Regions from separate parts of the Ectobacillus soli genome, predicted to be linked through region 1. Evidence: riboswitches for the same ligand, from Rfam matches in the RefSeq annotation. Region 1 holds a riboswitch; the other holds the start of a gene.
What was found. A riboswitch is a leader RNA that binds a small molecule or an ion and turns the genes downstream of it on or off. The one in region 1 is predicted to bind S-adenosylmethionine.

Region 1 (3,429 bases):
AGCTGTCGCTCGGCAATGAACGCATTTTAAATTGCAACCTTCTGTAAGCTCCCAAAAAATCAAGCGAGGCGCTGTATGTGCATTCAATGAAGAATATTTCGTAGTTGAACGATCCTTTGTTTCCATTAGCATTCTATCTCCCCAATTCCTTGAAGTATAAACATTATTAGTATAAGAGAGATTGTAACGATTACTTTACAGAAGGTATCACAATATCGTGAACGGGGGAATTTTACTTATAGGTATATTGGGCAATGATTTTATAGTCGTAATATTGGATTCTCGTTAGGAAAGCGTAAAATCTATTTTAATAGGAGAACAATTGCTTTTTAGTTTAAATGGTGTGGAAATCTTACTTTTAGATTGAAAATTTTATTAAAAGAAGTGGAAGGTGCAGGAGTTTGTATAAAATTGGATAATTATTACATTTGAAAGGTGCTTTTGAAATGAAAAAGGGGGCTACATATGAAAAAAATTTTGATTCTCGTATTGCTGTCAATTTCGTTAATGGGCTGTGCAAGTCTACCTGATACGAAGAATAGTGCAACGCCAAATCCTGCTGCTGCAGACCAAAGTAAACCAGCATCGACCGATCCAACCAGTCAAGATGCAACGAAATCTACAAGCTCATCCTCAGGAAGTGACACAGCAAAGGATTCTTCCAATTCAAAACAAGATACAACGAAATCATCTAATTCAACATCTACTTCCTCCAATACTACTGATTCAAAGACAACCGATGTAGTTAAAATTGTAAACGTATCCACACCCGCTCCGCGAAATAGTACTGTGACCGTTACAGCAAAAGTCTCACCGCATGCAACAGCACAAATTACAGTAAATGATGGAAAGGGTACAAGCAATATCGCTGGACTTGAAGCACACAAAGCAGATGCAAACGGTACTGTATCCTGGTCATGGCATATTAGCGAGAAAGAGACGATTGGAGTAGAATCCGTTAAAGTAACTAGTAACGGAGCGAGTGCGGCATCGAAATTTACTGTTATTCAATAGTAGGAGAGTGGGCCTTGTTTATATTACACAAGGCTCACTTGTTTTATAGTAGGAAGGGGAGTTATAAATAGAATAATTAGATAATTCTTGTGAAATACGGCACATAGTATTGTAAAACAAAAACTGGGAATTTATAATGAAATTAGATATAAAAGGAAGAATGGTTAACGGCCAGAAGCGCACAAAGTTCTTACGTTGCTTGATAATTGAAATTTTGCAATTATCAATATTGTGTAAGAGGTATGTCGCTTTTTTTATTCCTTTTAATCAAAATTATTGCGAAATGGGAGGAATGCAAGATGGAAAAAATGTGTATGAATATGATGATGATGATGTCTATGGACCGTATGATGGGTGAAATGAATGGTATGAAAATGATGATGGAACAAATGAAAGAAATGAATATGGAAATGAACATGGATCAAATGATGGTGAAAATGCAAGAATGTGATGAAATGATGACAATGATGATGGGCATGATGAGCGGAATGAAAGAAAAGTGCTAACTTTTTAGGAACAGCACCTTACTCAGTAAGGTGCTGTTGTATTAAGAAATTTGTTTAGACTGAATATAGGCAAGACGAATTTGTTTTCCTAACGAAACTCGCGTTTGTTTTAAATTCCAAAGCTTTTGATCTAATTCACTAGAGGAATCTTTCGTTTGCAGTTGATGATAAATCGTAAGAATTTCTTGGTTTATGCTATTATATTGATCCCAAAGAGTTTGAAGAGAAAATGTATCTTGTTTTTCTTCTGTTCTTACAAATTGTAGTTTATCCAAGATATCTTTTTGCCAAGCGGTATCATTAATACTACCTGCATATAGGTATAAGTCTAAATAATCATTGATTACTAATTCAGTTTCTCTATTCATGTTTATTCTCCTTTTTTATAACCGAAAACCCTCTTCCTAAGAAGAGGGTTTTTGTATAAAAAAGACACCTCTTCTTATCTTTCAAAGCATAGCTTTGCTGGAATTAGCACCGTACACATTGCTGTGTGGTTGCTGAGGCTTCGTAGGGCCAGTCCCTCCACCTCTCCGGATAAGAGATTTTCGATTGTTTGATTTTTCTAAATTTTAATAAATTCATATTGGGTTGTCAATAGGATTGTATAAAAAAATTTGTTTTTAAAATTATTTGAATAATTATATTTTGGAAGTGGGGAAGGGGATATTGAGTCCTTTCAAGAAATTGCTAGAATTACAGAACGAGGGTAGCTTACAAATTCATTTTTGTACAAGTAATCATGTTCTCTTTTTATTGCCTTGCTTTTGAAAATACGATACATTATTTTGGCTTATTTTTTAATATCACCCAAACCACAGATGCAATAATACCAAATCCTAATACTAATCCTAATCCAACGATTACATCTATCATTAATAATTAGCTCCTTTGTATTAAATTATTTCATCTAAAGAATCCTTGTATATAGTTACAGTCTTGACATCCTAGCAATAGTTCAAACTTATCTCAGGTTTTAATTAATTGGGTTTATTTAGTTTCTGTGATTCTGTGGGAAAGTAGCAAATGTAAACAATCCTTGAATTATATAGCGTTCTTATAGTAACAATATACCAAATCTAGTAAACTAAATAGGAAAGCTAATGCAGGCGATAGTTGCCGATTGAAGGAGTTGACAGGTTATGATAGCACCAGTCGTTATTATTATTGTTTTAGTTATTTTGGTTATAATTAGTTCAATTCGTATTGTACAACAATATCAACAAGCCGTTGTTCTTCGTTTAGGACGTTACACTCGTTCCCTACAACCTGGAATTCAGTTTATTATTCCGCTTGTTGATGTCGTGAAACCTGTAGATATGCGGATTCGCGTTGAAAATGTAGAGAATCAAGATATTATTACGAAAGATAGTGTACCCGTTACAATTAATGCAGTTGTTTACTATCAAGTCGTAAATGCACATAAGGCACTTCTTGATGTAGAAAACTACAGAAAAGCAACTTCTACCGTAGCGCAAACGATTCTTCGTTCTAATTTAGGTGCGCATACGATGTCAGAAATGCTTACGGAGCAAAAAAAATTAGATGATTTGCTTAGAAAGGAATTGGATGAGGCTACTGAGTCATGGGGCATTAAAATAACAGGCGTAGAAATACGATCTATGGATTTACCAGAAGGTCTGCGCCGTGCAATGGCGAAAGAAGCCGAGGCTGAGCGTGAACGGGTAGCTAAAGTTATTGCGGCAAAAGGGGAATACGAAGCCGCAGAAAAACTTGCTGAGGCAGCAGAAGTGCTTAATAAACAGCCGGCTGCTATTCAACTTCGTATGCTACAAACGATGACAGAAATCGCAGCAGAAAAAAATAGTACGATTCTATTTCCATTTGAAGTATCCTCTGTGGCAAATTTATTTGCGAAACAGGAGAAGTAAAAAAAACCCTGAATGGG
Region 2 (3,429 bases), 910 kb from region 1:
ATTATTACCAAGTCAATCGCAGCATTCGGAGTACGTGAGGGGAATCCAAAGGGCATTAAGGATTGGTCGGACTTAACGAATCCAGGCGTTCAAGTTTTAGTTCCTAACCCGAAAACTTCTGGTGGCGCCAAATGGGATGTAAATGCCATTTATGGAGCAGGGTTAAAAATATCGGAAGAAAAAACAGGGAAACAAGATCCTGCTGAGGCCAAGGTATTACTTAGTAAAGTATATAAAAATGTAAAATCACTGGATAAAAGTGGCGAGGAATCAATGTCTACATTTGATAAAGGAGTTGGCGACGTCATCATTACTTATGAAAATGAACTGATTGACCGCATCAAAAAGGGAAATAAGTATGAGGAAATCGTGCCTCAATATACGACCTCAATTGAAAATCCAGCTTCTATTGTCGATAAGTATGTTGATAAGCACGGTACCCGAAAAGTTGCTGAAGCATTTTTGGAATTTCTGTGGACACCGGATGCACAAAAGATATTTGTCCAAAGCGGGTTCCGCTCAGTTGATCCAGACGTGGCTAAAGCCAATGCCAACACATACAAACAACCTGCAGGATTATTCGATACTAATTATCTGGGCGGCTGGAGTAAAGTTGGGAAAGACCTTTATGGCGATGGTGGTATTTGGGATCAAGTTGTTGCCGGGAAGTAATGATTACGTTCATAATTCGAATTTCAAAGGGGTTTGCGTTTTTTGTAGGTTATGAATACAAGGAATGTAACGAAGTAAAGAAGTACTGATTTCAGTACTTCTTAATCCCCTTCTTGTTCAGAAAGAGTTTTCCATCCAATTGCAGTAACGTCGTGTTCCAGACTTAACTTACCAACAATTTGTTCTATTAAAAGAGCTTTCGATTTATCACTATGAAGCAATGCTCTTACGGATACTTTGCTTCCGCTTTCGATTTCTTCACTGTACATTTCTTGTAACGCAAGTCCCTCTGATAGTATCATCCGAGACAGTGCCTCTCGAATGCTTGCTTCATGTTCATCTAAGCAGGATATTGTAATTTCATAGAATAGGTTTTCTTGTGAAAGAGCTTTCGATTTTTTATTCATAAATAACGCAACTGGACGGAGGAGGATATTTGCTAACACGACACCTATAGCTCCTATAATACTTACTTTTATAAAACCTGCTCCAACTAACGTTCCTACGGCCGCAGAACACCATAATGTAGCAGCTGTATTTAATCCACGTACAGTAAACCCTTCTCGCATAATAACACCTGCGCCTAAAAAACCGATGCCGCTAACCACTTGGGCGGCAATTCGAGTTTGACTGTTATCTCCTGGTGTCAAAACAGATAAAATGACGAATAAACATGCTCCCAGTGAAACAAGAGCATTTGTACGTATGCCGGCCATACGGTGTCGCCACTGACGTTCTGTACCAATACATGCACCAGTGAGTATAGCTATAAAGAGCCGAATTACCATGTCTTGCCATGGCATATGTATCATCTCCATACTATATTTGTATTATATAAGGAAGATAACATGATTTCTAATCAATACCCGTATTATGAAGGAATCAGTTAGGAAGCGTCAACTGTTTTCAATATTTTACCGGATATATCAAGCAAGAATGAATAATAAATATACTTGTATAATAGGGGGCTTTAATTGACGAATATGTTGAATAGGTATATTATTAAGAGCAAATCGATAGAAAGTGTATCGTACATACAATTTTCAAATATTGAATATGAAATTCTTATCTAGAGAGGTGGAGGGATAGGCCCTGCGAAACCTCAGCAACCCCTAGTACGTATAGGAAGGTGCTAATTCCAACAGAGTAACTTTTGTTTGCTCTGAAAGATAAGAGGTCGAAAATGTTAGCTCGTGGCCTCTTATAAAAGAGGCCACTTTTTATTTTTTACATGTCATTCGTATACCTATAACAGATTAATAGGAGGGAGTTGTTCAATATGGAAAAAGAGACGTTGATGAAGTCACCAGATATTTACGGTAAAATTGTAGCACATTCGAAATTACTAGGATTTCATCAGTCATGTGATACGAAAACAGGATTTTTATTAAAAGGGCTAGCAGCATCAAAAGCACACGGAACATTTTTAGAGCTTGGGACAGGAGCTGGTGCATCTGCAGCTTGGATTGTTGACGGAATGGACCAAGAGAGTACACTTATTTCAGTGGATATTGATCCTGCGCTTCAAAAAATAGCACACACGTATTTAGGAGACGATAAACGCGTTACATTTCGTTGTGAAGATGCAGCTGTCTTTATTCGAAATATGGAGGAGACGTTTGATTTTATTTTTGCAGATACATGGCCAGGAAAATTTGAACTTTTGGATAAGACGTTAGATCATTTAAATGTAGGTGGATTTTACGTCATTCATGATTTACTTCCTGATATGAGCGTGCCCGAGGAGTACCGTGTGAAAGCACCAAAGCTCATACATAAGTTACGTGAAAGAAGTGATTTAGTCATAACAGAAGTAGATTGGGGTACTGGTATTCTTTTAGCGATAAAGACAACTGAATAGATTGTTCTTTGAACAAAAATAGGCGATGCATTCCCCTTCCAAATCTCCGATTTGGTGGGGTTTAGTCGCCCTCTTATCAACTCTTTTCTTTTTTTCCTTGTCCTCGATGTATTTCTTTATGACATCAATGGTTGCCCCGCCTGTCGATAACACCATGTAACTTTGACTCCAAAAATAAGGTTTCCAGTAAAATTTCTGCAAGTGTTCAGCAAACTCCTTACGGATTAAACGTGAAGTGCCGGTTTTATAGCTATTAATCATTTTAGATAATTGGATTTGAGGGGGAGCATCAAATGATAAATGGATATGGTCGGCTTCTCCATTCATCTCAATCTTATATCATCAACGATACTTGTCACCAAATCATTCAATTTGCCAAAGAGCATAACGCTGATGTTATTGTGTTGGAGTACCTTAAAAAAATGAGAATCCCGAAGGGATTCTATGGAGCCAAGCGTTTACGATTTACATTACGTTACTGGCGCAAAACTGCTATCCAAAACAAGGTAACTGAAATGGCACACTATGTTGGTCTCCGTATTTCCCATATTGTCGCCCGCAATACAAGTGCTTTGGCTTTTGATGGAAGTGGATTTGTCACCCGTAACCCGAAGAAGGATATGGCTACTTTTACAACAGGCAAAGTGTATCATGCTGACCTATCTGCTTCTTACAACATTGGAGCAAGATACTTTATTCGAGAACTCCTTAAACCCTTTTCAGAAATGGAGAGGTTGTCCGTTCAGGCAAAAGTTCCTGAATTGGCAAAAAGAACAAATCAGACCTTATCTTCACTCATTAGTCTTTACTTGGCATTAGAGCCAACAGCGTTGACTCACAGCGAGGTTTAGATCGTATCTAAGATAAGAGAAGCACCTTCCAAGTGCAGTAACATT

Region 2: linked by a shared signal. The riboswitch ahead of ACAN53_RS05060 (O-methyltransferase) and the one ahead of ACAN53_RS09615 (hypothetical protein) in region 1 are both predicted to bind S-adenosylmethionine.

The regions. Positions count from the first base shown of each region.
Region 1 is NZ_JBGJZM010000001.1:1,875,994-1,879,422, reverse strand. It holds gene ACAN53_RS09630 (radical SAM protein) at 1-132, opposite strand, end outside; gene ACAN53_RS09625 (hypothetical protein) at 466-1,014, shown strand; gene ACAN53_RS09620 (hypothetical protein) at 1,314-1,520, shown strand; gene ACAN53_RS09615 (hypothetical protein) at 1,562-1,888, opposite strand; SAM riboswitch class I at 1,960-2,064, opposite strand; gene ACAN53_RS09610 (SPFH domain-containing protein) at 2,663-3,412, shown strand.
Region 2 is NZ_JBGJZM010000001.1:965,473-968,901, forward strand. It holds gene ACAN53_RS05050 (sulfate ABC transporter substrate-binding protein) at 1-672, shown strand, start outside; gene ACAN53_RS05055 (MgtC/SapB family protein) at 774-1,475, opposite strand; SAM riboswitch class I at 1,735-1,848, shown strand; gene ACAN53_RS05060 (O-methyltransferase) at 1,952-2,533, shown strand; gene tnpA (IS200/IS605 family transposase) at 2,510-2,860, opposite strand; gene ACAN53_RS05070 (hypothetical protein) at 2,827-3,384, shown strand.